DNA from 2 places in the Saccharopolyspora sp. NPDC000359 genome. Region 1 is predicted to be linked to the other one. Evidence: predicted binding sites of a transcription regulator. Region 1 holds the regulator's gene; the other holds the start of a gene.
The links. Region 1 encodes HspR, which represses chaperone genes until heat shock. Its sites were predicted from a motif close to ANNTTGAGTNNNNNNNACTCAANNT; they were not measured.
Positions count from the first base shown of each region.

Region 1 (4,505 bases):
TCCAGCACCTGGTCGTCGTAGAAACGGCGGGCCCGCTTCTCGGTGCCGTAGGCCTGCTGCAGCAGGTGCTCGCCCGTCGAACCGGGCAGCGGGACCGGGCGGTCGTCCTCGAGGAACGGGTCACGGGGCACGGCGTCCAGGCTGTGGTGCTGGAGAGGGGTGCTGACCTGCCACGGATCGTTCGGGGGCGGCGGATCGGACAGCTCCAGGTCCAGCAGCGCCTCGTCGGCGGTGCCGGTCGGGGTCGGGTGGTCGGGGCTCACGCGCCTCACCGTGTCACGCCTTCCTCTCCACTCACAGGGGTGGATACTAGGTTCCCCCGACGGGTTCATGCACCATCTACCAGTAGTAGTTAAGAAGCACTCAAAAGTGGCATCAAGGCAGACGTTCCCCGGGCCACGAGTTAGGGTCAGCCCAGTGTCGGGGGACGCAAGCAAGTAGCGGTGCGCCCAATCGGGTACCGCCGCCAACGTGGAGAAGACTGCACCCGAACCATGACAGCGAACGCCGTACTGAGCCCCGGACCACCCCCGAACCGCGAGCCGTCCTCTGGTGTGAGCAAGATGGTTCGCCTGATCCGCGAGAGCTTCGAGGTCGTCGAGCCGCAGATCGACGACGTGGCCAAGTTCTTCTACGGGATGCTCTTCAGCCTCTCCCCGGCCACCCGAGAGCTGTTCGCGGTGAACATGGAAGTGCAGCGCAGCCGCCTGCTGCGGGCGCTCGTACACGTGATCCAGATGGTCGACAAGCCCGACGAGCTGCTGCCGTTCCTGCACCAGCTCGGCCGCGACCACCGCAAGTTCGGCGTGGTCGCCGACCACTACGAAGCGGTGGGCACCGCGCTGCTGGCCTCGATCAAGAGGCACGCCGGTGACGCCTGGAACGACACGGTGGAGCGGGCGTGGGCCGAGGCCTACACGGTGATGGCCTCGGCGATGACCGAAGCGGCCGCCGCCGACGACGGCCCCGCCTGGTACACCGGCGAGATCATCCACCACGAGCGGCTGAGCTGGGACGTCGCGGTGATGCGCGTCCAGACCGACCACCCGGTGCCCTACCTGCCCGGGCAGTACGTGAGCGTGGAGGTGCCGCAGCGGCCCCGGCTGTGGCGGTACCTGACCCCGGCGAACGCGCCCGCCGAGGACGGGATCATGGAGTTCCACGTTCGCTCGGTGGAGGGCGGCTGGGTGAGCCGCGCGCTGGTCGGGCACGCCCGGATCGGCGACCAGTGGCGGATCGGCGCGCCGATGGGCCGGATGACGGTGGACCGCGAGGACTCCCCGGACGTGCTGATGATCGCCGGTGGCACCGGGATCGCCCCGATGCGGGCGATCATCGACGAGCTGGCCCAGTACGGCGAGAACCCCCGGGTCCAGGTGTTCTACGGCGGCCGGACCCGCGAGGACCTCTACGACCTGGAGAACCTCCAGCGCATCGCGATGCACAACCCGTGGCTGACGATCACGCCGGTGCTGGAGGACGACCCGAACGTCTCCGGCGTCGAGCACGGCACCCTCCCCGAGGTGGTGACCCGCTACGGCGCCTGGCAGGACTGGGACGTCCTGGTCAGCGGCTCCCCGGGGATGATCCGAGCCACGGTCTCCAAGATGCTGGTAGCCGGAACCCCCCTCGACCGGATCCGCTACGACCCGTTCACATTGGACTGAACTCCGTTTCCAGTCCCGCCTTGCGCAGCGGTGCCGGTAGCGGAACCGCTGCGCCCGCATGGGTACTGGGGGCCCTGGCCCAGGCATGCTCGATGCACGACGTCAGGGCCGTCCCCGCCAGGCGAACGCTGAGAACCCGCAGCGGTGCAAGCTGCGAGGGTGGGCTGTGCGCCTGCGGCGCTGCGACACCTCCACATCAGCGCCGGACGCCCGTCGCGGTCGCTGTTCACCGCTGGAAGCGGCTTCGCCGTTTGCTCGACGATGGCTGACCGCCGACCCGGCCTCACCACCGCGGGTGGGAGGTGCGAGCAGTTGCTTGGTGCGCACGCCGACCGTGGTCGAGATGCGCAATCGCCCCACCGGCTCTTGCTCGGTGGGGCGATGGGTTCCGTCAGCGCTTGCGGTGGGGTTTCCAGACCACCAGGGCCGTTTCCTGCCTGACCGGGACGAGGTCTCGGCGGTAGGAGGCGTGGATCTGGGCTGCTGCTTGTTCCGCTGCCGCGTGGGCTGCGGCTACTTCTTCGGCCAGTTCCTGGACCTTCGCGCGGAGCGCGTCAACCTCGTTCTCCAGATCGATGATCCGCTTGATCCCGGCCAGGTTGACGCCTTCCTCCTGGGACAGGCGCTGGACCTCGCGCAGCAGCGCGATGTCGCGGAGGGAGTAGCGGCGGCCGCCCGCCGGGGTTCGTCCGGGCGACACCAGGCCCAACCGGTCGTAGCTGCGCAGGGTCTGCGCGTGCAGGCCGGAGAGCTGGGCGGCGACCGAGATCACGAACATCGGCGTGTCCTCGTCGGCCCCGGGTGGGAACCCGAAGCCCGGATCCGACGTGCGACCACCGGCCATGACTACCTCCCGAGCAACTCGTTCAGGTCCTGACGCGGATCGTGGTCGGCGGTCGCCTTCGCGTAGTCCGCCAGCGCTTCCGCCGCCTTGCCGTCCAGCTTGGACGGAACGGCGACCTGCAAGGTGACCAGGAGATCCCCGTTGCTCCCGTCCTTCTTGCCGACGCCCTTGCCGCGCACCCGGAAGGTGCGGCCGCTGCTGGTCCCGGGCGGGACCTTCAGCGTGACCTTCCCGTCCAGGGTCGGCACGGTCAACGTAGTGCCCAGCGCCAGCTCCGGGAAGGTCGTCGGCACCGTGATCGTCAGATCATCACCGGAACGTCCGAACACCCGGTGCGGGTTGACGTGCACCACCACGTAGAGGTCCCCGGCGGCGGCGCCCTGCCGACCCGGTTCGCCCTGGCCCGCCAACCTGATCCGCTGCCCGTCGGAGACCCCGGCCGGGATCCGCACCGTCAGCGTGCGGCTGCGGGTGCTGACCCCCTCACCTGCGCAGTCCGGGCACGGGCTGTCGATCAGGCTGCCGCGGCCGCGGCAGTCCGGGCACGGCTCACTGAACGCGAAGGCGCCCTGGTTGCGGGTGACCAGGCCCGCGCCGGAGCAGGTGCCGCAGGTGCGCGGCCGGGTGCCTGGCTTGGCACCGGAGCCGCGGCAGGTCTGGCAGGTCGCCGGGCTGGACAGCCGCAGCGGCACGGTCGCGCCGCGCACCGACTCGGTGAAGTCGATGCGGACCTCGGTCTCCACGTCGGCGCCGCGCTTGGGCCGGCTGGCCGTGGACGCACCGGGACGGCGGTTGCCGAACAGGCCGCCGAACAGGTCGCCCAGTCCGCCAGCACCGCCCTGGGCACCGCCGAAGAGGTCACCGATGTCGAAGCCGCCCTGGCCGCCGAAACCGCCGAACCCGCCCTGGCCACCGCCGCTGAACCCGCCGGAGCCGAACAGCCGACGGGCCTCGTCGTACTGCTTGCGCTTCTCCGGGTCGGACAGCACGCCGTACGCCTCGGAGACGGCCTTGAACTTGGTCTCCGCCTGGGCGTTGCCCGGGTTGGCGTCCGGGTGGTTCTCCCGGGCCAACTTCCGGTAGGCCTTCTTGATCTCGTCCGCTGAAGCGTCGGAGGAGACGCCCAGTTCGGCGTAGAAATCCTTGTCCAGCCATTCCCTCGCACTCACCGGACGCCCCTCCCTTCGCTCCTGATCAACCCTGCTCGGTCTGGCTGTCGTCGGCGGCCGCAGGTTCCGCCGACGGTTCGTGGTCGGTCACCGCGACCATCGCCGGTCGCAGCACGCGGTCGCCGAACCGGTAGCCGCGACGCAGCACGGTGGTCACGGTCGGGCCGCTCACGTCCGGGGAGGTGCTGTGCTGCACCGCCTCGTGCACGGACGGGTCGAACTCGTCGCCCTCCGCGCCGAACGCCTCCAGCCCGGCCGAGTTCAGCGTCGCGACCAGCTTGTCGGCCACCGCCTTGAACGCACCGTTGAGGTCACCGTGCGCCTCGGCCCGCTCCAGGTCGTCGAGCACCGTCAGCAGGTCACCGGCCACCGAGGCCTTGGCCCCGGCGATCACCGACTCGCGGTCGCGTTCCACCCGCTTGCGGTAGTTCGCGTACTCCGCGGTGACCCGCTTGAGGTCGGCGGTGAGCTCGTCGACCTGCTTCTGCAGGCCAGCGGGCTCGCCCTGGGCCGGTTCGGCGGCGGACTCGGAGCCCTCCGCCGACTCCTCGGCCTGGGTGACCTCCTCGTCGAGGGTGCCGGAGATGCTTTCGGGCACCTGCGCCTCTTCTCCGTTCGGAGCAGGCGTCCGGCGCTGGCCGGTCTCGGGGTCGATGCGACGCCTATCCCGGACCACCACCGGCTCCTGCTCGCCTTCGTTGTGCGACATCTCGGACCGGTCCGCTGTCACTTCTTCTTCTCGTCCTCGTCGTCGACGATCTCGGCGTCCACCACGTCGTCCGCGCCGGACGACTTCGCGCCCGCGGCGTCATCCGCGGCGCCCGC
Region 1 is NZ_JBEPDU010000093.1:466-4,970, reverse strand. Features, by position in the region: gene ABT324_RS32770 (pyridoxamine 5'-phosphate oxidase family protein) at 1-263, opposite strand, end outside; gene ABT324_RS32765 (FAD-binding oxidoreductase) at 564-1,667, shown strand; gene ABT324_RS32760 (heat shock protein transcriptional repressor HspR) at 2,059-2,511, opposite strand; gene dnaJ (molecular chaperone DnaJ) at 2,514-3,680, opposite strand; gene grpE (nucleotide exchange factor GrpE) at 3,706-4,389, opposite strand; partial or broken gene ABT324_RS32745 (Hsp70 family protein) at 4,407-4,505, opposite strand, start outside.

Region 2 (4,505 bases), on a different contig from region 1:
GCTCGGACAGGTTCGGGTCGGCGATGGCCTGCGAGCCCAGGTTCGAGGTCAGCACCAGGATCGTGTTGCGGAAGTCCACCGTGCGGCCCTGGCCGTCGGTGAGCCGACCGTCGTCGAGCACCTGCAGCAGCACGTCGAAGACGTCCTGGTGCGCCTTCTCCACCTCGTCGAACAGCACCACCGAGTAGGGGCGGCGGCGCACCGACTCGGTCAGCTGCCCGCCCTGGTCGTAGCCCACGTACCCGGGCGGTGCGCCGACCAGCCGGGCCACCGAGTGCTTCTCGGAGTACTCCGACATGTCGATGCGGATCATCGCCCGCTCGTCGTCGAACAGGAACCCGGCCAGCGCCTTGGCCAGCTCGGTCTTGCCGACGCCGGTCGGGCCGAGGAACAGGAACGAGCCGGTGGGCCGGTCCGGGTCGGCGACACCGGCCCGGGTGCGGCGCACCGCGTCGGACACCGCGCGCACCGCTTCGGCCTGCCCCACCACGCGGGCGCCGAGGGCGTCCTCCATGCGCAGCAGCTTCGCCGTCTCGCCCTCCAACAGCCGCCCGGCGGGGATGCCGGTCCAGGCGCTCACCACGTCCGCGACGTCGTCGGCGGTGACCTCCTCCTGCAGCATGGCCTTGCGCTCGGACTGCGCGGCGGTGGCCGCCTCCAGCTCCTTCTCCAGCTGCGGGATCCGGCCGTAGCGCAGCTCGGCGGCCTTGCCCAGGTCGCCGTCCCGCTCGGCGCGGTCGGACTCGCCGCGCAGCTGCTCCAGCTGCGTCTTCAGGTCGCGGACCTTGTCGATGGACTCCTTCTCCTGCTGCCAGCGCGCGGTCAGCTCGGACAGCTTCTCGCGGCGGTCGGCGAGCTCGGCGCGCAGCGCGGCCAACCGCTCCAGGGAGGCCGGGTCGTCCTCCTTGGACAGCGCCATCTCCTCGATCTCCAGCCGCCGCACGGCGCGCTCGACCTCGTCGATCTCCACCGGGCGGGAGTCGATCTCCATGCGCAGCCGGGACGCCGCCTCGTCGACCAGGTCGATCGCCTTGTCCGGCAGGAAGCGCGCGGTGATGTAGCGGTCGGACAGGGTGGCCGCGGCGACCAGGGCGCCGTCGGTGATCCGCACGCCGTGGTGCACCTCGTAGCGCTCCTTGAGCCCGCGCAGGATCGCCACCGTGTCCTCCGGGCTCGGCTCGCCGACCAGCACCTGCTGGAACCGGCGCTCCAGCGCGGCATCGGTCTCGATGTGCTGGCGGTACTCGTCGAGCGTGGTCGCGCCGACCATGCGCAGCTCGCCGCGGGCCAGCATCGGCTTGATCATGTTCCCGGCGTCCATCGCGCCCTCGCCGCTGGCCCCGGCGCCGACGATGGTGTGCAGCTCGTCGATGAAGGTGATGACCTGCCCGGCCGAGTCGGTGATCTCCTTGAGCACCGCCTTGAGCCGCTCCTCGAACTCGCCGCGGTACTTCGCCCCGGCCACCATCGAACCCAGGTCCAGCGCCACCACGCGCTTGCCGCGCAGCGACTCGGGCACGTCCCCGGCGACGATGCGCTGGGCCAGGCCCTCCACGATCGCCGTCTTGCCGACGCCGGGCTCGCCGATGAGGACCGGGTTGTTCTTGGTGCGGCGGGACAGCACCTGCACCACGCGGCGGATCTCGGCGTCGCGGCCGATCACCGGGTCCAGGTCGCCCTTGCGGGCGCGGTCGGTGAGGTCCTGGCCGTACTTCTCCAGGGCCTTGTAGGTGCCCTCGGGATCCGGGCTGGTCACGCGGGCCGAGCCGCGCACCCTGCCGAAGGCGTCGGTCAGCGCCTCGGGCGTGGCGCCGTGCTTCTTGAGCAGGTCGGCGACCCGGCCGCCCTCAGCGGCGAGCCCGACCAGCAGGTGCTCGGTGGAGACGTACTCGTCGCCCATCTCGGTGGCCAGCCGCTGGGCGTGGGTGAGCGCCCGGACGGCGTCGCGGGACAGCTGCGGCGCGGACACCGTGCTGCCGCTGGCCGCGGGCAGGCTGCCGATCAGCTGCTCCAGCTCCTGGTGCACCGCCGCGGGTTCGGCGCCGACCGCGGTCAGCAGGGGTGCGGTCAGCCCGTCGCCCTGGGCGAGCAGCGCGCCGAGCAGGTGCGCGGGGCTGACGTCCGGGTTGCCGGCCACGGTCGCGGCCTGCACCGCCGAGGAGATCGCCTGCTGGGTCTTGGTCGTCGGGTTGAACGCGTCCATTCCTCACCTCGTCACCGATGGCTCCTACCAGGACATCGTGCCCTGTACCAGCCTCATCCACACGGTCAACGCGAGGAAAGTTGAGCGAGTTCCGCTCAAGGTGAGGCTGTGATGCAGGACACGAACTGGTCTCAGTTTCAGGCAAATGTCACACCGAGGTATTGATGTTGACATTTCACCCGATTTAGCTAAACCGTCATGACCACCACGACAGCGGGTGACCAGCTCGTGCTGGCTGCCGAAGAGGGCGGCGCGCTCTCCGGCATCGAGGACGCGATCAACACGGTCTTCACCCCGATCTCGGACGGCTTCTCCAACATAGTCTTCGGCGAGGTCACCGTCTTCGGCGTGACCTTCCCGTGGATCGTGGCCTGGCTGGTGATCGCCGCGGCGGTGTTCACCACCGCCTTCGGGTTCATCCAGATCCGGTCCTTCAAGCTGGCCATCGACCTGGTCCGCGGCAAGTACACCGACAAGTCCGAGCCCGGCGAGATCAACCACTTCCAGGCGCTCGCCTCGGCGCTGTCCGGCACCGTCGGCCTCGGCAACATCGCCGGCGTCGGCGTGGCGGTGACCGTCGGCGGTGCGGGCGCGACCTTCTGGATGATCCTCTGCGGCCTGCTCGGCATGGCCACCAAGTTCGTCGAGTGCACCCTCGGCGTGAAGTACCGGGAGATCGACGCCGACGGCACCGTCTCCGGCGGCCCGATGCACTACCTGCGCAAGGGCATCGCCGAGCGCATCCCGAACGCCTTCGGCGCGGGCCTGGGCAAGGTGCTGGCCGTGCTCGCCGCGGTCATGATCCTGTTCTTCGCCATCGCCGGCGGCAACATGTTCCAGGCCAACCAGACCTTCGCGCAGCTGCGCAACGTCACCGGCGGCGAGACCGGGCTGCTCGGCTCGGACGGCGCGGCGCTGATCTTCGGCATCCTGCTGGCGGTGCTGATCGGCGCGGTGATCATCGGCGGCATCAAGTCCATCGGCGCGGTCACCAGCCGCCTGGTGCCCGCGATGGCCGTGATCTACGTGCTGGCCTGCCTCACCGTCATCGGCGTCAACTACGCCTTGGTGCCCAGCGCGGTCGGTGACATCCTCTCCGGAGCGTTCACCCCGGAGGCCGGGTTCGGCGGGCTGATCGGCGTGCTGATCGTCGGCTTCCAGCGCGCCGCGTTCTCCAACGAGGCCGGGCTCGGCTCGGCGCCCATCGCGCACTCGGCGGTGAAGACCAAGCACCCGGCCACCGAAGGCCTGGTCGCGCTGCTGGAACCGTTCATCGACACCGTCATCGTGTGCACCATGACGGCGCTGACCATCGTCATCGCCAAGACCCAGTTCTGGACCGACGCGCAGCAGACCGTGCTCAACGGCGGGGACACCCCGGACGGCGTCACGGTCACCTCGGAGTCCTTCGCCACCGTGCTGCCGTGGTTCCCGTACGTGCTGACCGTGGCGGTGGCGCTGTTCGCGATCTCCACCATCATCACCTGGGGCTACTACGGTCAGCGGGCCTGGCTGTTCCTGTTCGGCAAGGGCAAGGCCAAGGAGCGCGCCTACAACGTGCTGTTCTGCGCGTTCACCGTAGTGGGTTCGGTGCTGACGCTGGGCAGCGTGCTCGACTTCGCCGACGCGGTGCTGTTCGCGCTGGCCCTGTTCAACATCATCGGCCTGTACATCATGATCCCGGTGGTGAAGAAGGAGCTGGCTTCCTACCGCGAGAAACTCCGGAGCGGTGAGGTCCGCAAGGCCGAGAAGGCCGAGAAGGTCTGACGAGCGGCTCGAACCCGCGGCCTCCGGCGTGTCGTCCGACCGGCACGCCGGAGGTCCACACCCAACGGACCTCCGGCCTGTCGCACGTGCCGGAGGTCCGTTCGGCTGCCGGGGAAGTCGCGCGCCGTCCCCGGCAGGGGCGGGTCAGTCCTCGCGGACGGCCTGGATGTCGATCTCGACCTTCAGCGTGGTGCCGATGGCCGCGATGCCGGTCTGCAGCGCCTGGTTGAAGTTCATCGCGAAGTCCTCGCGGCGCAGCTGGGTCGTCGCCGTCGCCGAGGCGCGGGTGCCGCCCCACGGGTCCGGGCCGACCCCGGCGAAGCGGGTGTCCAGCCGCACCGGGCGGGTCAGGCCGCACAGCGTGAGCTCGCCGTCCAGGTCCCAGCGGTCCCCGCCGCGCGGGCGCAGGCCGGTGGAGCGGAAGGCGATCCGCGGGTGCTGCTCGACGTCCAGGAAGTCCGGGTTGCGCAGGTGGTCGTCGCGCATCCCGTTGGCCGTGTCGATGCTCGCCGCGACGATCGTCGCCTCCACGGTG
Region 2 is NZ_JBEPDU010000057.1:658-5,162, reverse strand. Features, by position in the region: gene clpB (ATP-dependent chaperone ClpB) at 1-2,203, opposite strand, end outside; gene ABT324_RS28285 (alanine/glycine:cation symporter family protein) at 2,402-3,970, shown strand; gene ABT324_RS28280 (YceI family protein) at 4,115-4,505, opposite strand, start outside.
Region 2: the regulator HspR is predicted to act here: its motif matches at 2,281-2,305, upstream of clpB (ATP-dependent chaperone ClpB).